Regions from separate parts of the Streptomyces sp. NPDC006798 genome, predicted to be linked through region 1. Evidence: riboswitches for the same ligand, from Rfam matches in the RefSeq annotation. Region 1 holds a riboswitch; each other region holds the start of a gene.
The links. Region 1 has a riboswitch for cyclic di-AMP ahead of ABZ714_RS16145 (transglycosylase family protein). Riboswitches for the same ligand answer to the same signal wherever they lie in the genome.
Positions count from the first base shown of each region.

Region 2: linked by a shared signal. The riboswitch ahead of ABZ714_RS09730 (LysM peptidoglycan-binding domain-containing M23 family metallopeptidase) and the one ahead of ABZ714_RS16145 (transglycosylase family protein) in region 1 are both predicted to bind cyclic di-AMP.
Region 3: linked by a shared signal. The riboswitch ahead of ABZ714_RS17460 (C40 family peptidase) and the one ahead of ABZ714_RS16145 (transglycosylase family protein) in region 1 are both predicted to bind cyclic di-AMP.
Region 4: linked by a shared signal. The riboswitch ahead of ABZ714_RS31920 (M23 family metallopeptidase) and the one ahead of ABZ714_RS16145 (transglycosylase family protein) in region 1 are both predicted to bind cyclic di-AMP.

Region 1 covers NZ_JBEYIS010000020.1:81,629-87,074, forward strand. The annotation lists gene eno (phosphopyruvate hydratase) at 1-822, opposite strand, end outside; gene ABZ714_RS16145 (transglycosylase family protein) at 1,270-1,998, opposite strand; cyclic di-AMP (ydaO/yuaA leader) riboswitch at 2,002-2,180, opposite strand; gene ABZ714_RS16150 (transglycosylase family protein) at 2,470-3,459, opposite strand; gene ABZ714_RS16155 (cytochrome P450) at 3,620-4,903, opposite strand; gene ABZ714_RS16160 (nucleoside triphosphate pyrophosphohydrolase) at 5,424-5,446, opposite strand, start outside.
Region 2 covers NZ_JBEYIS010000011.1:10,113-15,558, reverse strand. The annotation lists gene ABZ714_RS09750 (aspartate aminotransferase family protein) at 1-1,132, shown strand, start outside; gene ABZ714_RS09745 (XRE family transcriptional regulator) at 1,222-1,854, shown strand; gene ABZ714_RS09740 (DUF6126 family protein) at 1,999-2,178, shown strand; gene ABZ714_RS09735 (tyrosine-protein phosphatase) at 2,242-3,054, opposite strand; cyclic di-AMP (ydaO/yuaA leader) riboswitch at 3,522-3,681, shown strand; gene ABZ714_RS09730 (LysM peptidoglycan-binding domain-containing M23 family metallopeptidase) at 3,687-4,697, shown strand; gene ABZ714_RS09725 (SGNH/GDSL hydrolase family protein) at 4,895-5,446, shown strand, end outside.
Region 3 covers NZ_JBEYIS010000022.1:110,277-115,722, reverse strand. The annotation lists gene ABZ714_RS17470 (ATP-dependent Clp protease proteolytic subunit) at 188-823, shown strand; gene ABZ714_RS17465 (hypothetical protein) at 820-1,140, shown strand; cyclic di-AMP (ydaO/yuaA leader) riboswitch at 1,489-1,650, shown strand; gene ABZ714_RS17460 (C40 family peptidase) at 1,654-2,133, shown strand; gene ABZ714_RS17455 (ATP-binding protein) at 2,247-2,729, opposite strand; gene ABZ714_RS17450 (8-amino-7-oxononanoate synthase) at 2,989-4,179, opposite strand; gene bioB (biotin synthase BioB) at 4,407-5,446, shown strand, end outside.
Region 4 covers NZ_JBEYIS010000074.1:22,755-28,200, reverse strand. The annotation lists gene ABZ714_RS31940 (sigma-70 family RNA polymerase sigma factor) at 1-141, shown strand, start outside; gene ABZ714_RS31935 (TipAS antibiotic-recognition domain-containing protein) at 188-934, shown strand; tRNA gene ABZ714_RS31930 (tRNA-Met) at 1,141-1,214, shown strand; gene ABZ714_RS31925 (PP2C family protein-serine/threonine phosphatase) at 1,411-2,679, shown strand; cyclic di-AMP (ydaO/yuaA leader) riboswitch at 3,084-3,230, shown strand; gene ABZ714_RS31920 (M23 family metallopeptidase) at 3,242-4,237, shown strand; gene ABZ714_RS31915 (PrsW family intramembrane metalloprotease) at 4,393-5,446, opposite strand, start outside.

The DNA of each region.
Region 1 (5,446 bases):
GACCAGCTCGGCGTAGTACTCGGTCATCTCGGCGGCGGTCCGGGACTTGCCCTCGAACTCGTAGACGCCGTCCTTGTAGAACTCGGAGGCGGCGACGTCGAGCGCCAGCGCGATGTCGCGGCCGGGGGTGTAACCGGCCTCCTTGATCGCTTCGAGGATGAGGTCGAGCGCCTCGCGGTTGGAGCCGAGGTTCGGCGCGAAGCCGCCCTCGTCGCCGAGGCCGGTGGAGAGGCCGCGGCCCTTCAGCACCTTCTTGAGGGTGTGGTAGACCTCGGTGCCCCAGCGCAGGGCCTCGGAGAAGGACTCGGCGCCGATCGGCGCGATCATGAACTCCTGGATGTCGACATTGGAGTCCGCGTGGGATCCGCCGTTGAGGATGTTCATCATCGGGACGGGCAGCAGGTGCGCGTTCGGGCCGCCGAGGTAGCGGAAGAGCGGCAGGTCGGACGCCTCGGAGGCGGCGTGCGCCACGGCGAGGGAGACGCCGAGGATGGCGTTGGCGCCGAGGGAGCCCTTGTTGTCGGTGGCGTCCAGGTCGAACATGGCCTGGTCGATCAGGCGCTGCTCGGTGGCGTCGTAGCCGACCAGCTCCGGGCCGATCTGCTCGATGACGGCCAGGACGGCCTTCTCGACACCCTTGCCCAGGTAGCGGTTGGGGTCCCCGTCGCGGAGCTCAATGGCCTCGAAGGCACCGGTGGAGGCACCGGAGGGCACGGCAGCACGGCCGGTGCTGCCGTCGTCGAGGCCCACCTCGACCTCGACCGTGGGGTTGCCCCGGGAGTCGAGGATTTCCCGGGCTACGACGACGTCGATGGACGGCACGAGCATCTCCTTCTGGGATGTGACGCGTGGGATGCGGGTTTGTTTCGGCCCTTGTGGTCACGAGCCTAACCGGACGGGGGGCGCCGTCCCGCCGATGCCCGCCCCCTGGGACGAAAAAGAGTACGAAGAATCGCGGTGACCGGCGAAGGCCGTGCCGCTACCCGCCGGTAGCGGCTCTCACCTGCGCTCTCGTCCGCTCAGACGGGTGTACGGAAGGGCCGGCGGGGCCGCCGTCCGGGGCCGTGGGGCGGGGCCGGCGCGGGGGCGGTCCGGGGGTGATACGGGAAACCCCGGACCGGCGCGTACGGGGGAGTCGCGCCGGCCCGGGGTGGTGGCCGTCTCCGTGCCGGGGCCCGTGAGGGGATTCCGCGCGAGGACGGCCGGGGGGACGGACCTGTGGGGGGAGGGCCGCCGCGGGGACGGCGGCGGCCCGGGGCCCGTCCGGGGTCAGCTCAGGTGGAGCAGCTGGCCCGGGAAGATCACGTCGGCGTCGTCGACGATGTCCTCGTTCAGCTCGAAGAGCTGCTGCCAGCCACCCTTGACCTGCTCGGCCTCGGCGATCTTGCTCAGCGTGTCGCCGGCCTTGACCTCGTACGTGCCGTCGCCCTTCAGGAAGCCCTTGGCGGGACCCTGGGACTTCTTCGGCGCCTGCTTCTGGGCCGGGGCCTCGGCGCGCTCGGAGCGGGTGGTCGGGGCCTCGGCCCGCTTCTGCTCCTTCGGCGCGGCCTTGGGCGCGGCCTGCTTCTTGGGCTGCTCCTGCTTCGGCTGGGCGGGGGCCTGCTCGGCCGCGCCGCCGCCGTACGGGGTGTTGGAGAGGCCGACGCCGCAGGACGGCCAGGCGCCCTTGCCCTGGCCCGCGAGGACCTTCTCGGCTATCTCGATCTGCTGGGCCTTGGAGGCCAGGTGCGCGTTGGACGCGTACTTGGTGCCACCGAAGGCGGCCCACGTCGACGGGGAGAACTGGAGTCCGCCGTAGTAGCCGTTGCCGGTGTTGATGGACCAGTTGCCGCCGGACTCGCACTGGGCGACCTTGTCCCACTCGGCGGCGGTGGCGGCGGAGGCGGAGGTGGCGCCCATCAGCGGGGCGGCGATGGCGGCACCGGTGATCCCGGCGAAGGCGGCGAACTTGGCGGCCTTGGACGGACGGCGGTGCTTGCCCTTGGTGGCGAACAGCATGGCGGATCTCCTCACCGACGCCTACGAGGTGAGCTGTCGGGTTCGGGCGCAGTGAGTTGCCCGGCCGGACGACCCTCGGGTCGTACGGCTTCACCCCTAGCCGGGTCCCGCCGTCCTCACGGACGGTGGGCGGACCGGCACGAACCTGGGTCCCCCGCTCCTGCCTTCGGCGCTGTCGCGACGACTGTTCCCCCCGACCGACGGCAGGATTTCGGCGTGACGGTCAGTGGTGCCCGCTTTGGCGAGCGGTCCAGACCGTAGCCACAGCCGTCCCGGTTCTTCAAAGACGGAACATCGTGGTCAAATCGCCCATCCCGCCCCTCCGGTAACTTGCGTTTCCGCAGGTGGCGCGCGGAATAGGCAATTCCGGAAGGGCCGGGGCGGCGGTCCGGGCAAAGAGACTCATGTCTCACTTACGCGAAACCGGACATTTACCGACGAATCACTACGTCAGTTTCGCCGGTACGCAGGCTACTTCGGCTGAAGATCAAGGCTCTGGCCAGGCAGGATGAGGTCGGGATCAGCTCCGACCACCTTCTGGTTGGCCTCGTAGAGCGCCGGCCAGCCGCCGGGGACGTCCTTCGCCTCCGCGATGGCCCAGAGATTGTCGCCGGTGCGCACCGTGTAGCTACCGGACGCCGGGGCGGTTTCGCCCGCGGTGTCCTTACTGTCCGTCGCGGTGGTCCCGTTCGCGGGGGCCTTCGCACCGGATCCGCCCGCACCGCCCGGGTCGCCCTGGTTCCGGGCGTCGGCCCGGCCCGGGGTGTCACCGCGGGACGTCCGGTCGGGGCCGGACATCCGGGACGGGTCGATGGCGTCCACGGCGGAGGTGTCCGGGGCCGCCGCGTCGGTACGGGCTCCCGCGCCGGCGTCCGCACCCGCGTCGGCACCGGCCTTCGGAGCGCCGCCGCCCGCCGTGCCAGGCTCCGTCGCGGGCGTACCGCGGTGCTTGCCGGTCCCGGGGGCCTCGGCGGACTTGCCGGGCGCCTCCTTCTTCTGTGCCGCGTCCGCCTTGGGCGCCGCCGCACCGGCGTCCCTGCCGCCCGCGCCACGCGGCTCGGCCGGAGCGGTCTCCTTGGCCGCGTCCGCGGCGCGCTTCGCGGCCGGGCCGCTCGGCACCGGGTCGGCGCCCGGGTCGATCCCGGTCGAGGCGCCCGCCCCGAGCCCGGCGTTGGCACCGCAGGACGGCCACGCCTTGGCGCCCTGGGCCGCGAGCACCTTCTCGGCCACGGCTATCTGCTGGGAGCGGCTCGCCAGATCGGGCCGGTCGGCGTACTGCGAACCACCGAAGGATTCCCAGGTCTCCTGGGAGAACTGGAGACCGCCGTAGTAGCCGTTGCCCGTGTTGGCGCTCCACTGCCCGGCGCTCTCGCACTCGGCGACCCGGTCCCAGACCGCGGAGTCCGCGGCGGACGCCGAGGTCGCGCCGAGGAGCGGGATCGCGATCGCGGACCCGGTCACCCCCGCTGCGACGACCAGGGCCGGGGCCTGTCGAGGACGGCGATGTCGACCATTCCCGGAGAGCATGCGCTGAGCCTTTCCGCTGAGGGCTGGAACGGGGGTGAAGGTAGCCGCACTCGAACGTCTGTCACAAGTCGATGCAGCGGAGATCACGCGAACATCACATTCTTGACGCCCTGTCAGTTCCGGCCGGAGTGAACTCCACCGGAAGGGTGCGCAGTCCACGCATGATCAGGCCCCCGCGCCACCGCAAATCGCCATGATCCACCGCCAGTCGCAGGTCGGGAAGGCGCGTCAGCAGCGTCGCGATCGCGGTCCTGCCCTCCAGCCGGGCGAGCGGCGCGCCGAGACAGTAATGGATGCCGTGCCCGTATCCGAGGTGCTGATTGTCACGCCGCGCCAGGTCCAGAATGTCCGGCCCGTCGAACCGCTCCGGGTCCCGGTCCGCCGCCGCGAGCACCACCAGAACCGGGTCGCCCTCGGCCACCCGTACGCCCCCGATCGTCAGCTCCTCGGTCGCGTACCGCCAGGTCGCCATCTCCACCGGGCCGTCGTACCGCAGCAGCTCCTCGATCCCCGTCTCCAGCAGCGCCGTCTCCCCCGCCGCCAGCGACTCCTGGAGCCGGGCGCGCTGCTCCGGATGGCACATCAGGGCATAGAGCCCGTTACCCACCAGATTGATGGTCGTCTCAAAACCAGCGAACAGGAGTACGAAACACATCGCGACGACCTCGTTCTCGGTGAGGTGCTCACCGTGGTCGCTGGCCCGGATCAGCCCCGAGATCAGATCGTCCGCGTCCTCCGCGCCGAGGTTCTCCCGCTTGCGGTGGATCAGCTCCGCCAGATAGCCCCGGATCCGCTTCACCGCCCGCGCCACCCCGCCGCGCGGCCCGCCGCCGTGACGGATCATCATCCCCGCCCAGTCCCGCAGATCGTCCTGATCCTCGGCGGGCACCCCCAGCAGATCGCAGATCGCGTAAATAGGGAGCGGAAAGGCGAACTCGTGGATCAGATCGGCGCTCCCCCGCTCCGCGAACCCGTCGATCAGCCGGTCGGTCAGCTCCCGCACCCGGGGCTCGAAGGCGGCCACCCGGCGCGGCGTGAACGCCTTCGCCACCAGCCGGCGCAGCCGGGTGTGGTCCGGCGGATCGATATTCAGCAGATGCGTCATCAGACCGGCGCTGCGCTCCCCCGGGATCCCGGTCTTCCCCCGGGCGTGGGCGGGCTCGTCGTGATGCGCCGGATTCTTCGACAGCCGCGGATCGGCGAGCGCCAGCCGGGCGTCCGCGTACCGGGTCACGAGCCATGCCTCGACCCCGCTGGGCAGGGTCGTCCGCCGTACGGGCGCGTGCTCCCGGAGCCAGGCGTAGGCGGGGTACGGATCGGTGGCGAACTCCCAGCTGAACAACTCGGGCGGTTCCGGCGGGTCGGAGGGCTTGCGCATACCGGGACGGTATCCCCCGCGCGGCCCGCCTCCCGCCGGGGGCTTCGGGGTGCGCCGCAGGAGCCGCGGCTTTGTCTTGTGGGGCGACCGCGCGCCGCCGGTGGGTTGCTCGCGCGGTTCCGCCCCTATGCCTTCGGCCATGGGGGACCCCCAGCGCCTCCGCCCTCCGGGTGAGCGCCACGAACCGGGCCCCGCCGGCGGCCTGATGTTGTTCGCGGCCCGCGGACCGTGGCTGGCTTGTCGCGCGGTTCCGCCCCCTATGCCTTCGGCAATGGGGGGGACCCCCAGCGCCACCTGGATTGCCCTCCTGGCCGCCCTCGGAAAGAGATCGACCCCTCCTGACCGGGAGCGGGGCCTTTCCAGGGCCGGTGCCGGGGAGAGCGTTGAGGGGCTCGGGGAACTGCGAGACAGGCCACAGGCGGGCCGCGGACCGCCGACAACATCAGGTCGCCGGGCGCGGCCCGGGCAGTCGGGGCGGCGCCCCGGGGCGAAGGGCCCCCAGGGGCACAGGGAGCCCGGGTCAGGACTCCGACGCGCGGATCG
Region 2 (5,446 bases), on a different contig from region 1:
CCTCGACGCGTCCCTGGCCGACCTCACCCGCTTCGACTGCCAGCCGCTGCCCGGACTGCTGGCCGAGCGGCTGCTCGCGTACAGCCCCCATCTCGACCGGGTGTTCTTCTCCAACAGCGGTACGGAGGCCGTGGAGACGGCCCTGAAATTCGCCCGCTACGCCACCGGCAGACCCAGGGTCCTCTACTGCGACCACGCCTTCCACGGGCTGACCACCGGCTCCCTCTCCGTCAACGGCGAGGCGGGCTTCCGCGACGGCTTCGCCCCGCTGCTCCCCGACACCGCCGTCCCCCTCGGCGACCTCGACGCCCTGGAGCGGGAGCTGCGCCGCGGCGATGTGGCCGCCCTGGTGGTGGAACCCGTCCAGGGCAAGGGGGTGTACGAGGCGCCGCCCGGCTATCTGGCGGCCGCCGCGGAACTGCTCCACCGGCACAAGGCGCTGCTGATCGCCGACGAGGTGCAGACCGGCCTCGGCCGTACCGGCGACTTCTACGCCCATCAGCACGAACCCGGGGTGGAACCCGATCTGATCTGTGTCGCCAAGGCGCTCTCCGGCGGCTACGTCCCGGTCGGCGCCACCCTCGGCAAGGACTGGATCTTCCAGAAGGTCTACTCCGCCATGGACCGGGTCCTGGTCCATTCCGCCAGCTTCGGCTCCAACGCCCAGGCCATGGCCGCCGGGCTCGCGGTGCTCTCGGTGATCGAGGACGAGAAGCTGGTGGCCCGGGCCCGGACCACCGGCGATCTGCTGCGTACCCGGCTGGCCGGGCTGGTGGACCGGTACGAGTTCCTGGCGGACGTCCGCGGCCGCGGCCTGATGACCGGGATCGAGTTCGGCCGCCCGTCGTCGCTGGCCCTGCGGGGCCGCTGGGCGATGCTGCAGACCGCCCGCAAGGGCCTCTTCGCCCAGATGGTGGTGGTACCGCTGCTGCACAAGCACCGGATTCTCACCCAGGTCTCCGGCGACCATCTGGAGGTGATCAAGCTGATTCCGCCGCTGATCATCGGCGAGCCGGAGGTGGACCGCTTCGTCACCGCCTTCACGGCGGTCATGGACGAGGCCCACAGCGGGGGCGGACTGCTCTGGGACTTCGGGAAAACCCTGGTCAAGCAGGCCATGGCACAGCGCTGACCGTCAGTTCGAAGATCATGCGTCCGGGAATTTTTTGCCTCTGGGGCAAGAAAGTTGCCTCAGAGGCATTTTCCTGGCGCAATGGACGTATGCAGAGTCCTCCCGGGGGCCACCCCCCGGACCCCCGATCCACGGCGCCCGGCGGGCCGGAAGCGCCGGAGTCGCTGCCCGACGTGGCGCCCAGGCTCCGCGATCTGCGCCGCCGGCGCGGACTGACCCTGGAGGCCGCGGCCCATCGCGCCGGGCTCTCGCCCGCGCATCTCTCCCGGCTGGAGACCGGCCGCCGCCAGCCGTCGCTGCCGATGCTGCTCGGTCTCGCCAGGATCTACGGTACGACAGTCTCCGAGCTGCTGGGGGAGTCGTCGCCGGAGCACGACCCGGTCATCAGGGCCGGGAGCCGGGAGCCGTCCCAGGCCGACGGGTGGACGTACCACCAGGTCGGCGGAGCGGGCCGGGCCATGCAGTCGCTACGGCTGATCGTGCCCTACGGCGCCCAGGGCGAGCTGGTCCGCCAGCACCCCGGCGAGGAGTGGCTCTACGTCCTCGACGGCCGGGTCCGGCTGTCGCTCGGCGACACCGCGCACGAGCTGGGCCCCGGTGACAGCGCGCACTACGACTCCCTCACCCCGCACCGGATCACCGCCGCGACCAGGGACGGAGCGGAGATGATCTTCGTCCATACGCTGCTCCAGAGCCCCGATATCTTCCATCCGCACTTCTGACGGCCCCGGGCCGGTCCGGCTCCGCCGCCCGGTCCCCGACGACCGTCAGAACCGCCCGACCGGTCCCGGTGACCGGCCGGGAACCCCTTCCGGCCGGGCCGGGAGACAGCCCCGGCCCCCGGGCCGGAGAAAGCAGAGGCCGTCATGGTCGAGAACCCCACCGCGGGCGAGGGCACGGCAGTCCCCGCCGACCGGCCCGTCCGCGAGCGGAAGGAGGAGGGCAAGTTCCCCAAGGGGATCTGGATCCGGCTCTTCGCCTATCTCGTGGCCGGACATGTCTTCGCGGGCTTCCTCTATCTCCTCTTCGAGGTCGGCGCGAAGTAGCCGTCGGGAATACGCCCCGGGCCCGTCAGGCGCCGGGGGCGTCGGGTGTCGGGGCGCCGCTGGTCAGACCGAGGTGAGCAGCCGCTCCCGCAGCCGGTCCCGGGTCTCCGGGGTCAGGCCGAGACCCCGGGACAGATACTCCTCGGTTCCGCCCCAGGCCGTGTCGATGGTGTCGAACGCGGCCCGCAGATAGGCCGGGCGCGCGTCGAACAGCGGGCTCAGCAGCTCCATCACCTCGCCGGACGTCCCGGCGGGCGCGTCGTCGGCCCGCCGGACCAGATAGCGGCGGTGCGGATCGTTGGACTTCAGATAGTCCGCCTCGATCGCCTCCCGCTCCACCCCGACCGCCAGCAGGGTCACCGCGATCGAGAGACCCGCCCGGTCCTTGCCCGCGGCGCAGTGCATCAGGGCCGGGACGCTGTCCTCGGCCAGGGTGCGCAGTACCCGGCCGTGCTCGCCGGTCCGGCCCGCGATCAGGGTCCGGTACGACTCCGTCATCCGGTCCGCCGCCCGGCCGTCCGCCAGCAGGGACCGCAGCTGGGGCAGATCGCCCCGGTGGACCACCTGCCAGAACTCGGCGCCGTCGGCGGGGTCGCTCAGCGGCAGATTGAGATTCCGTACCCCCGGCAGGGTCACGTCCGGGCCCTCGATCCGGATATCGGCCGCGTTGCGGAAGTCGAAGATCGTATGGAGGCCGAGACCGGCGAGGAAGGCGGTGTCGCTCCCGGTGGCATGGGCCAGATGGCCACTGCGGTAGAGGCGGCCGTGGCGCACCGTCCGCCCGTCGAGGGTCGGCATGCCGCCGACGTCGCGGAAGTTGCGGACCCCGGCCAGCTCGGGCTCGGTGGACGGAACCTGCGGCACCTGCTGCGTCACTGAGGGCTCCCTGTGGCGTCACTGCCGTCGGCTCGGACGCCGACGGTGGCGTGAACCCGACGATACGACATCGGTTCCCTCGGGCAATCTTCTTGTCCGACCGGGCCGGAGCGGTGCCGTCACGGTGTCCGGGCGGGGCCGGAGAGCGGCCGAGCCATCAGAGGATCGTAGGGTTCTGTCCGTATTCATGCCCAATAGGTGCTTGGTCGAACATGCCCTGTCTCATGGGGAGATGGGTGGTCGTCATGAGCAGGATCACAATCGTGACGTTGTGTGGCGGGGGGCGCCGGGCGTGACGCCCCCGGCGCTGGGGAGTTGACCCCGGGGTCTCCACGGAGGGTGACCGGCCCCGGGGTTCCCGCAAGATCGACCCCGGCCGCTCCCGTACCGCTTGGCTTGTTCCTGACGACATGGCCGGTTTAGGTTCACCGGACTCCGGACGGACCGCCGAATCCTGCCGCCGCCCGGACTTTCCTTCACCCGAACCACGTGGCAGGAGCGGGGGACCCAGGTAGTACGCCGATCCGGGCGACCGGACGGCTCGGGGTGAAGCCGTGCCCGACGGGCGCGGCCGGGCAACTCCAGCCCGAACCCGACAGCTCACCTCGCAGGCGCCGGAGAGGAATCGCGCCATGCCCGGAAAGGGTAAGCACCGCCGTCCCCGGACGACGGTCATCACACGCGGCATCGTCGCCGCCGGCACCGGCGGAGCCGCCATCGCCCTGCCCCTGATCGGGGCCACCGGCGCCCACGCCGCCGAACCCGCCGCCCCGGTGACGGCCGCCGTCGCCCCGGCCGCCCCCGCGACCCCGGCCGCCGCCGGGAAGGCCGCCACCGGAGCCACGACCTATGTCGTCGTCGCCGGTGACCATCTGTCCGGGATCGCGTTCGAGCGCGACGTCGAGGGCGGCTGGCAGCAGCTGTACGCCGACAACCGTACGGCCGTCGGCGACGACCCGTCCCTGATCCACCCCGGTCTGAAGCTCACCCTGAACGGCGGCGGCGCCGAGCGCCCGCAGTCCGGGACCGGCGACAAGCCGGCGAAGGCCGAGAAGAAGGCCGAGAAGAAGGCCGAGAAGAAGGCGGAGACCGGCAAGGCCGACCGCGCCTCCCGCGACGGCGCCCGGGCCGCCGCCCCGGCCCCCGCCGCCGAGCCCGCCCCGGCGAAGGAGGCCGCCCCGGCCCCGGCCGCCGAGCCCGCCGCCGCGGAGCCCGCCCCCGAGTCCGCCCCGGCCACGGGCGGCTGGTCCGCCCCGGTCGACGGCGCCGTCAGCACCCCGTACCGCGCCTCCGGCGCCATGTGGTCCAGCGGCTACCACACCGGTGTCGACTTCGCGGTGCCCACCGGGACCAGCATCAAGTCCATCGGCCCCGGCACCGTCGTCTCCGCCGGCTGGGCCGGTGCGTACGGCAACGAGGTCGTCATCCAGCACACCGACGGCACCTACTCGCAGTACGCCCATCTCTCCTCCCTCTCCGTCGCCGCCGGCCAGACCGTCAGCGGCGGACAGCAGATCGGCCTCGCCGGTTCGACCGGCAACTCCAGCGGCCCGCATCTGCACCTGGAGGTCCGTACCGGACCGGGCTACGGCTCCGACATCGACCCCGTCGCCCATCTGCGGAGCCACGGCGTCGACCTCTGAGCCCGCTGAGCGCGCCGGGCCCGGCTCGACCTGCTGAGCCCGTCGGGCGGGCCGAGCCCGCCGAACTCGCGTCCCCCACGACACCCCTGTCGTGGGGGACGCGGTGTATTCCCGGCCGGTCGCGGGATCACGGTGTGATAGATCACGGCCCGTCAACCCCTCCCTACGGTCGCGTAGGTCACATCCGGGAGGGGAGGATGGTTGCCGTGGGAGACGATTCGAGCACAGTGATGACCGGCGGGATCGGGTCGTACGCGGCGATCGGTGACAGCTTCACCGAGGGCGTGGGGGACCCGGGACCCGATGGAACCTACGTCGGCTGGGCGGACCGCTTCGCGGTACTGCTCGCCGACCGCGTACCGGAAGGCACCTTCCGGTACGCCAATCTGGCCGTACGCGGCCGGCTCCTCGACCAGATCGTGGCGGAGCAGGTGCCCAGGGCGCGGGCGCTCGCCCCGGACCTGGTGTCGTTCTGCGCCGGGGGCAACGACATCATCCGCCCGGGCAGCGACCCGGACGACGTGGCGGAGCGGTTCGAGCGGGCCGTCGCCGAACTGACCGGGGCCGTCGGCACCGTCATGGTCACCACCGGCTTCGACACCCGTGACATTCCGGTACTGCGCCATCTGCGCGGCAAGATCGCCACCTATACGGCCCATGTCCGGGCCATCGCCGACCGCTACGACTGCCCGGTGCTGGACCTGTGGTCGCTCCGGTCCGTACAGGACCGCCGGGCCTGGGACCCCGAC
Region 3 (5,446 bases), on a different contig from region 1:
CCACCCGGCGCCGGGCGCCGTCCCCGGGCCCGTACGCCACGCCGGCCGCCCGCCCCCGCTCGCCGAGGGCGAAATCGCCGCCCCGACCAGGGGATTCGTTCGGTGATTCCCGGTCGACACCCTCCCGATGAACTGTACGTCCTGTACATTTTTTACAGACGACAGGACCCGAGGAACGAGGTACGCCATGACCAGCCGTCCCGCCGCCCGCTATGTCCTTCCCCAGCTCACCGAGCGGACCGGCCGGGGCGTCCGGACCATGGATCCGTACAGCAAGCTGCTGGAGGAGCGGATCATCTTCATCGGCACCCCGGTGGACGACACGGCGGCCAATGACGCGATCGCCCAGTTCCTCCATCTCGAACACGCCGACCCGGACCGGGACATCGCTCTCTATCTCAACTCCCCCGGCGGCTCGCTCAGTGCGGCGCTGGCGGTCTACGACACGATGCAGGTGATCACCTGCGATGTGGAGACGACCTGTATCGGCCAGGTCGCCGCGGCGGCCGCCCTGTTGCTCGCGGCCGGGGCGCCGGGGAAGCGGATGGCGCTGCCGGGCGCGCGGATCGTGCTGCGGCAGCCCGCCCTCGACGAGCCGATGCGGGGTATGCCGTCCGATCTGGAGATCGAGGCACGGGAGCTGCTGCGCCAACGGGCCCTGACGACGGAGCTGCTGGCCCGGCACACCGGCCGGACCGAGCCGGGGATCACGGCCGATCTGGAGCGCGATCTCTTCCTGGACGCGGCGGGCGCGAAGGAGTACGGCCTGGTGGACCATGTGATCGACAGCCGGAAGAGCTCTCGGCCCGGCGGCTCGCGATGACCCCTTCCGTACCTCGCCCCGAGCTTCCGCCGCTGCCCGCGCTCACCCGCGCCGAGGGGGAGTTGCTCGACGCCTATCTCGCCGTCGCCGATCTGGTGGGCCGGATCAATCCGGCCCGCTCGGAACAGACCTACGGCGCCCTGCGGGCCGCCCAGGCCCTGGTGGCGCGGGCGATCGAGCTCCGGGACGCCCTGACGCTGATGCATCACCGGGGAGAGAGCGAGTTGCATACCGCGACTCTCGCGGACGCCCTGCGCGTACTCGACGGCGAAAGGCGGACATTCCGGGTCACGATCCCGAAACCGCCGTCGCGCTGACGCCCCGTCGACCGTCCGTCAACCGCCGTTCGAGTGGGATAACTCCTCCCTCGATCGGTGGAGTCGAACCGCGGGTAACGACTACGGTCGAGTTGCGCCGGACCGACGATCCCTCTACCGGAAAGTCCTATCCCCGGCCTGGTGAGCGGCCCTTCGGGTGTCCACGGAGACGCGCCGCGCCGGTCCGATTCATACGAACGGCGCATTCGTGGCGAAACTCACATATCGCCGTTTTGGCTTCGAAATCCGGCACTTGATGGGTCAAGATCCGTGGGACGACAAGCCCCCGTCACCTCGGCGGGGCGGTCCGGGCGGACGCCGAGTCCTGCCGCTGTCCCGGATGACTGGTCGACAGAAGTGCATTCGGCAGGAGTGGAGGACCCAGGCAGTACGGGACGGCCGGAGCGATCGATCCGGAAGTCCCTCGGGGTGAAGCCGCGCCAGCGGCCGGGCACCTTCGTCCGCCCGAACCCGACAGGTCATCCTTCACAGGCGGCTGACGAAGGGTTGCGCATGAGTGCGCAGATGAACGTCCCGTCCCTGCTCGGCCGGGCGGGCACCGTGTCCGCCCTGACGATCGCGGCGCTCGGTGCCTCGATGGTCGTACCGGGCGGCACGCCGGAGGCGCAGGCCGCCGCCACGGCGCACGCGGGCAAGGCTTTGAAGGTCGCCGCGTCCAAGAAGGGGGCACCGTACAAGTACGGCGCGGCGGGCCCGTCCCGCTTCGACTGCTCGGGGCTGACGGTCTACTCGTACAAGCAGGCGGGGAAGAAGCTCCCGCGGACCGCGCAGCAGCAGTACAACAAGACCCGCAAGATCTCCGTGAAGTCGCGCCAGGCCGGAGACCTGGTCTTCTTCCACGGCAGCGGCGGTGTCTACCACGTCGGGATATATGCCGGGAAGGGGAAGATCTGGCACTCGCCCAAGCGGGGTTCCTGGGTGAAGCTGGACAAGATCTGGACCAAGAGCGTGTCGTACGGACGCGTCAAGTGACGCTCCGGCGGAGCTGAGTCGCGTAGCGGCCCCGGGGGGGGGATCCTCTCCGGGGCCGCCGCGTGTCCGGGCGGCCCCGGGGCGCGCCGCCCGTACCGTGGCGAGCCGGTGCCCTACGGCTCACCGGGCCCGCGGGCCCGGCCCCGGTCCTGATACCGGACGGCCCCGTCCCGGGCCGTCGGGGCCCACGGCAGGGCGACCCAGACGGTCTTGCCGCCGTCCGGGGTCGGTGTGACCGTCAGCCGCCCGCCGCTGTGCGCGGTGAGGCTGCGGACGATGACCATCCCCCGCCCGTTGTCCTGCCGGACGGCGGCGGGCAGCCGCTGCGGCCGGCGCGGATGGCTGTCCGTCACGCCGATCCTCAGCTCCTCGTCGCGCTCCAGCAGCAGATCGACGGTGAAGGTGGGCGACTGGCCGAAGGTGTGCTGGACCGCGTTGGTCGTCAGTTCGGAGACGATCAGCCGGATGGTGTCGGCCATGTCCCCGCCGGGCGGCAGTCCCCACTCGGTGACGACATCGGTGACATGTCCGCGTGCCACGGACACCGACCCGGGGTCGCTCGGCAGAGTGATCGAACTCTCCAGCAGATCCGCCATGGCGACGCCGTCCCTTCCCAGCCGCGGCCGTGCCTCGGCCGCGCCTCCGACGTCCCGGTCCCCCGGCTCCCGGCGGCCCGGGGCGGGGCCGCGCGGACGGCTTCGGCGGGGCGCCGAGCGTCGGACTGCCCCTCATCCTGCCGCCGCAGGCACGATCCGCCAAGATCTGTGGACAACTGTCGCCCGAAGCGGTGAACTCTGCTACGCAAGACCGTTTTTGGCCATACCCATACGCAAATGTCCGGCCTCGGTCCGCCGTTCAGCTCTCCGGAGCCGCCCGGACGGGTGTCCGGCCCGGGGGCAGCGCCTCGGGCGGAGCGGTGGCGATCACCGTGGCGACCGCGGCGGCGATCTGCCCGTCCGTCAGATCGGCCCGGGCGGTCAGCCGGATCCGGGAGACCCCGTCCGGTACCGACGGGGGCCGGAAGCACCCGACCTGGAGCCCCGCCGTCCGGCAGTCGGCGGCCCAGCGGACGGCTGCCGCGGGCGAGGGGGCCCGTACCGACACCACCGCCGCGTCGGGCCGCGCGGCGGTCAGCCCCGCGCCGGTGAGCCGGGCGTACAGCTCGGCGGCGACCGCGCGGACCCGGTCGGCGCGGCCCGGCTCCCGTTCCAGCAGCCGCAGCGACGCCCGGGCCGCGCCCACGGCCGCCGGGGCGAGCCCGGTGTCGAAGATGAACGTCCGCGCGGTGTTGACCAGATGGGCGATGACCCGGGCCGGGCCGAGCACCGCGCCGCCCTGGCTGCCCAGGGACTTGGAGAGCGTCACGGTCGCCACCACGCCCGGGTGTCCGGCGATCCCGGCGGCGTACGGCGTACCGCGCCCGCCAGGACCGAGGACGCCGAGCCCGTGCGCGTCGTCCACCAGCAGCGCCGCGCCGCGCCCGGCGGTGATCGCGGCGAGTTCGGCCAGCGGTGCCGCGTCGCCGTCGACGGAGAAGACCGCGTCCGTGACGACCAGCGCCCGGTAGCCGGGATGGGCGTCGAGGATCTTCCGTACGGCCGTGGGGTCGCCATGGGCGGCGATCTCGGTCTCCGCCCTGGCGAGTCGGCAGCCGTCGACGATCGAGGCGTGGTTGGCGGCGTCCGAGACGATCAGCGAACCCGGTCCGCCGAGCGCCGTGACGGCGGCCAGATTGGCGGCGTAGCCGGAGGCCAGTACGAGGGCGGCCTCGAAGCCGCAGAACGCGGCGAGTTCGCGTTCCAGGGCGGCGTGCGCGGTGGTGCTTCCGGTGACCAGCCGCGAGCCGGTGGCGCCCGCGCCCCAGCGGTGCGCGGCGGCGGCAGCGGCGGCCACCACCTCGGGATGCCGGGTGAGGCCCAGATAGTCGTTGCCCGCGAGATCGAGCGTCTCCGGGTCGGCGGGGCGCGGCCGGAGCGCGCGGACGAGCCCGGCGCGCTCCCGGCGCGCGGCCTCCTCGTCGAGCCAGTCGAAGGGGTCATCGGGCATCTGTCGCGCTCCCCCGCTCGTTCCCGTGGGTTCCGCCGCCGGGCGGTCGTGGCCGCCGGGCGGCGCTGTTCGGGCGTCCGTCGTCGACTGCTTCCTTTTGTAGGCAGCTCACAGAGGCTAACCGGGCGCGCCCCGGCTCTACATGTGGTCATACACACACTTCGTCGGCGGTCTGTTGTGAGATTCCGACTTTCCCGGGGGGAGTCAGGTACGCCAGGATCGGCGCCATGGAGCTTCTCGACAGGCTGGTGGAGAAGGGGCTGCGGCGCGAGCCGCCGACCCGGGACGAGGCGCTGGCGGTTCTGGCGACCTCCGACGACGACGTACTCGATGTGGTGGCCGCGGCGGGCCGGGTGCGCCGTCAGTGGTTCGGGCGGCGGGTGAAACTCAACTATCTCGTCAATCTCAAGTCGGGGCTCTGTCCCGAGGACTGCTCGTACTGCTCGCAGCGGCTGGGGTCGACCGCGGGCATTCTCAAGTACACCTGGCTCAAGCCGGAGGAGGCGTCCGACGCGGCCGCCGCGGGGGTCGCGGGCGGCGCCAAGCGGGTCTGCCTGGTGGCGAGCGGCCGGGGCCCGACGGACCGCGATGTGGAGCGGGTCTCCCGCACCATCGAGACGATCAAGGAACGGAACGAGGACGTCGAGGTCTGCGCCTGTCTCGGGCTGCTCTCCGACGGGCAGGCGGAGCGGCTGCGGGCGGCGGGCGCCGATGCGTACAACCACAATCTGAACACCTCCGAGGCGACTTACGCGGGCATCACCACCACCCATACCTACGCGGACCGGGTGGACACCGTCGGGCGGGCCCGGACGGCCGGGCTCTCCCCCTGCTCGGGGCTGATCGCCGGGATGGGCGAGACGGACGAGGACCTGGTCGGTGTGGTCTTCGCCCTGCGGGCGCTGGATCCGGACTCCGTTCCGGTGAACTTCCTGATCCCCTTCGAGGGCACTCCGCTGGCGAAGGACTGGCATCTGTCGCCGCAGCGCTGTCTGCGGATCCTGGCGATGGTCCGGTTCGTCTGCCCCGATGTGGAGGTACGGCTCGGCGCGGGCCGGGAGATCCATCTGCGCACCCTGCAGCCGCTCGCGCTCCATCCGGCCAACTCGGTCTTCCTCGGCGACTACCTGACGAGCGAGGGGCAGGCGGGCCGGGCCGATCTGGAGATGATCGCCGACGCGGGCTTCGAGGTGGAGGGCGCCGGGACGACGACACTGCCGCCGCACCGGGCGGCCGCCGGGGGCTGCGGCGGCGCCCACGCGCACGC
Region 4 (5,446 bases), on a different contig from region 1:
GACGCCGTACGGGCCCATCTGCTGGAGGAGGCCGGACGGCCCGCCGAGGCCAGGGCGGCGTACGAACGGGCCGCCGAGGCCACCCTCAGCGGACCGGAGGCCGACTACCTCCGCCGCCGGGCCGCCCGAATCGTCGGCTGATGCCGGGCTTGACCTTTACGTAACGTCAACTTCTACCGTTCAGGTCATGGAGTGGTCGATCCAGGAAGTCGCCCGGCGCGCCGGGACGACCAGCCGCACCCTGCGGCACTACGCGGACATCGGACTGCTGGAGCCCCGGCGGATCGGGTCGAACGGCTACCGCTACTACGGGCCGGACGAGCTGATCAGGCTCCAGCGGATCCTGCTCCTGCGCGAGCTGGGGCTCGGGCTGCCCGCGATCGCCGGGGTCCTGGCGGGCCGGAGCGACCCGGCCGCCGCGCTCCGGGCCCATCTGGAGCTGCTGGAACTGGAACGGGACCGGCTCGCGCGCCGGATCGCCTCGGTGCGGACCACCCTGCTGAAGACCGAACGAGGGGAAGAAGTGATGGCCGAGGACGTGCTCGACGGATTCGACGACAAGCGGTACGAGAAGGAGGTCACCGAACGCTGGGGCGCCGACGCCTGGCGCGACGGCCGGCGGTGGTGGTCGGCGCTCGGCGAGGAAGAGCGGCGGGCGCGGCTGGTGGAGCACGAGACGATCGCCCGGCACTACGGGCGCGCCTGCCAGGAGGGCGCCGGGCCCGGCGACGAGCGGGCGCAGGAGATCACCCGGCGGATGTACGCCTGGCAGTCGGCGGTCCGGCCCCCGTCGAAGAGCCACTTCGCCGGGCTCGGCGAGATGTTCGCGGCGGACCCGCGGTTCGGGAAGAACTACGACAAGTACGGGGAGGGGACGGCCGCCTTCGTCCGGGACGCGATGCGGATCTACGCGGACCGTCAGCTGACCGACTGAGGCGGGCTCGGGGGACCGGCGGGGCCAACGGGAATCCGCCGGTCCGGCGAGGACGGCGAGGACCGCGAAGGCGACAGAGCCGGGTTAAAACGAATGAAAAGCGATTATGTCGGGCGTGGTCGGCGGGATTCGCGAAACCGATGAGGCCGCGGGGGCGGAAATGGTCGTCGGTGGTGCTCCGGATGGCGTAAGGTTGTGTTCAACGACGCGGGGTGGAGCAGCTCGGTAGCTCGCTGGGCTCATAACCCAGAGGTCGCAGGTTCAAATCCTGTCCCCGCTACTGAAGACACGGCCCGGTGTTCCGTAACAGGAACACCGGGCCGTTGTCGTACCCCCTGCCAGTCGCCGTTCGGTCCGCCGTTGCCCGGCCGACCCCCGGTCGCCCCCCGGCTGTTCCCACGTCGTCCCCCGTCCGGCCCTCCGCGGGTCGCCCTCCGCCCGTCCGGCCGGGACGCTGAGGGGGGAGGAGAGCATCCGTGGCGGAGGAAGAACAACCGAACCTGTCCGGTGGTGCCCGGCGACTCGCCCGGATGCTGCCGTCGCTGATGATCATCGTGGGTGTGGTCTTCGACCTCTCGACCCCGTCGAAGTTCACCGCCGCCCCGATGTTCACGGCCGCCCCGCTGCTCGCCGCGCCCTTCTTCTCCTTCTCCGTCACCCTGGCGACCGGGATCTTCGCCGTACTGACCGAACTGGCCCTCGACTTCTACAACAGCCTGCTCGACGAGACCCAGGCGTATACCGAGCTGACCACCGTGATCACCGTCTCGGCGCTGGCCCTCTTCATCAACCGGGTCATCACCCGGAGCCAGCAGCGGCTCGCCTCCGCCCGGGTGATCGCCGAGACCGCGCAGCGCGCCGTGCTGCCCACACCCGCCGAGGAGATCGGCGGGCTACGGGTCGCCGCCCGGTACGAGGCCGCCCTCGCCGACGCCTTCATCGGCGGCGACCTCTTCGCCGTCCAGGAGACCCGGCACGGGGTGCGGCTGGTGGTCGGCGACGTCCGGGGCAAGGGCCTGGGCGCGGTCGAGGCCGTGGCCGTCCTGATCGGCGCCTTCCGCGAGGCGGCCGAACGGGAGCCGACGCTGGAGGAGGTCGCCGCCCGGCTGGAGCAGGCCCTGGTCCGGGAGGGGCTGCGCAGGGGCGGCGACACCGAGGAGAACACGGCCCGCTACGAGGGCTTCGCGACTGCCGTGATCGCGGAGATCCCGCACGGGGCCGGGGTCGTACGGCTGCTCAACCGGGGGCACCCCGAACCGCTGCTGCTGCGGGGCGACGGCCGGGCCCGGTTCCTGCCGCCGGACGACGCGGCCCTGCCGCTGGGGATGCGGGAGCTGGGGGAGTGGCCGGGGCGGACCGAGACCCATCCGATGCCGGCCGGCTCGACCCTGCTGCTGTACACGGACGGGCTCTCCGAGGCGCGGAACCCGGCGGGGGCCTTCTACGACCCGGGGGAGCGGCTCGGGGGCCGGGTGTTCCCGGGGCCGGGGGAGCTGCTGGACGCGCTGGTCGACGACGTACGACGGCACACGGGCGGCGGATCCACGGACGACATGGCGCTGCTGGCGGTCACGGGGCCCTTGGTCACGGGACCTGAGTTCTCCGGGCGTGCGGTCTCCGGTACTCCGGCTTCCGATACCCCGTCTGCGGATGCCCCGGCTTCCGATACCCCGGCCTCCGGATCTGGGGCTTCCGGGTCCGCGGCCTCCGGATCCCCGACCCCCGGGACCCCCGAGGACGGCTGATCTCCGGATCCCGTAGGCCGGCTTCCGGCCCCGGTGGCCGAACCCCGCCGAGGGTCCGTCCGGCGCCGGGACAGGCGGCGCTCCGGGCTCTTGGATAAAGACTTGACCAACCCTTCGCCGGGTGTCGGCGCCTATGTGCCATTGCACAGCCCATTTATCGACCGAGAGTAACCGAGTCGTCGCTCTGCATATATCAATTGACGGTCCGTCAGTGGCCGCGAGCGCCCCGACGGGGCGTCAGGGACCCGTTTTGCCGGTCGGCTCGCCCGATTTGGCGAGCTTCTGTCCCGGTTGATCCACCAGATGGGTTTAACGATCATCAGGAACAGCTTGGAAAACATTCCCGGTGTCTATTAACGTTCGATAACGCAGCGCGGTCGTCCCAGCCGCCGTCAGGGCGGCTCCGTGCTCATGCGCCGAATCCCGCAAGGGAACCGGGGAACCACTTCTTGGGGTGAATCGGGTGACTCCGCAGCCTGCGGAGTCACGCGTAGGAGACCTTCCTGCTCCGAACCCGTCAGCTAACCCGGTAGGCGAGAAGGAAGGAAAGGAGCACGCCTCAGTGGCGTCCAACACCCCTGCCCCGCAAGCCCCCGCCGGGCCCGGGTACTCGCACTCCGGCTTCCGTGAGGACGGCGGTCCCGAGCGTTCCACCGACGAGTGGAACCCGAGCGCCGAGACCATCGGTTCCAACCGCGGCAAGCACCGCGTACTGCGCCAGCAGCGCCGGGCCTTCGCCCGCAGCTCCACCGTCCTCGGTGTCGGTGTCATCGCCGCGGTCGGCGCGGGCGGCATCGCCACCGCGCAGGACAAGGCCCCGATCACCATCTCCCTGCCCGACGGGCTCGGCGGCGACGAGGAGGGCCCCGCCCCGGTCGGCCTCGCCACCATGGGCGCCCCCGGTGCCCAGGCCGAGGAGGCCGACGCGGCCGCCGGTGACGCCCTGCGCTCCCGGATCCTCCAGCAGGCCGAGCAGCAGCAGGCCACCGCCGACGCGGAGCGCCGCGCCGCCGCCGAGAAGGCCGCCGCCGAACAGGCGGCCGAGGACGCGAAGCAGGCCGCCACCGACGCCAAGAAGAAGGCGGACGAGGCGAAGAAGAAGGCCGCCGAGGAAGCCAAGAAGAAGGCGGAGGCCGAGCGGCTCGCCAAGCTGGCGAAGAGCTTCTCGCCCCCTACCTCCAACTACCGGATCACCTCGGTCTACGGCCAGTCCGGCTCGATGTGGTCCTCCGGTCAGCACACCGGTGTCGACTTCGCCGCCTCGGCGGGCACCCCGACCAAGGCCGTCGGCGCGGGCACCATCAAGTCCGCCGGCATGGCGGGCGCGTACGGCCTCCAGACCATCCTCCAACTGAACGACGGCACCGAGGTGATGTACGCCCACCAGTCGTCGATCAACGTCAGCGTCGGCCAGAAGGTCGCCGCGGGCGACATGATCGGCCGGGTCGGCGCCACCGGCAATGTCACCGGCGACCACCTCCACCTGGAGGTCAGGACGCCCGGCGGCTCGGTGATCGACCCCCTGGCCTGGCTGCGCAGCAAGGGCGTTCCGGTCTAGGCAAACCCCCGCGGCCCGCTTCTCTCGTGGACCACCGGCAGTTCCGACGCATCACCCCCCGACGTCGGAGCTGCCGGTTTCCGCATGTCCGGGGCGGAATGTCCGGGGCGGCCGGGTTCGGGGCGGCCGGGTTCGGGCGCGGAACGCCGTACGGGTCAGACGCGGTACGGGTTGTACCCCTCGTAGTCGCGGTACGGCGGCGGCACCCGCACCGCGCCCGCCGCCCGGGCGCCGTAGGTGAGCGCCGGTCCCGCCACCGCCTTCCGGTTCCACATGTGGTGCAGCAACTCCTGCTCCCTCGCCACGAAGTCCGGGTCGGCGGCCCCGCGCGACGCCCGGTCGCGCAGAAAGGCCAGTGACGTCGCGAACCGTACGTACTCCGACACCGCGTGCGCGGCGGTCGGCCCCCCGGCCCGGCGGGCGAACGACCGGGCTTCGGACCTGGCCCGCATCGACGACAGCGCGGCGGGTTCGGCGGGCGCCAGCCAGCCCGCCGCGGCGTACGGCGGCAGCGCCACCGAGATCGTCCGCAGCTCCCGCTGCCGGGACCAGATCGTCAGCCAGGTCAGCAGCGCGAAGGCCGGGACCATGAACATCCCGTAGACCAGATAGAAGCCGAACGGGCCGAGGTAGGACGCCGAACCGTTCCAGAGCGCGTGCATCGCCATCGACAGCAGCAGCCCCAGCACGGGCAGGACGAACCGGCGCAGCCGGTGCCGTCGGGCCGCCATCGCCGCGAAGCCCAGTCCGAGACCGGTGAGCACGGTGAAGAGGGGATGCGCGAACGGCGACATGACGACCCGTACGAAGAACGTCGCCGCCGCCGAGGCGATACCCGAGCCGCCCGCCGACTGCTCCTCGTCGAAGGCCGTCCCGAGATAGAGGATGTTCTCGGTGAAGGCGAAGCCGGTCGCGGTGAAACCGGCGAACACCACACCGTCGACCAGACCGGTGAAGTGCCGCCGCCGGAAGAAGAAGAGCAGGAAGAGCGCGGCGGCCTTGGCGGTCTCCTCGACCACCGGGGCGACCAGGGTCGCGCCCAGATTGTCGGCGCTCGTCGGATCCGCGGTGGCGGTGGCGATCCACTGGATCGCGAAGGTGTTGGCCAGGATCGAGACCAGTGCCGCGGCGAAGGCGCCCCAGGCGAAGGCGAAGGCGAGGTTCCGCCAGGGCCGGGGCTCGACCCGGCCCAGCCAGCGGAAGGCCGCC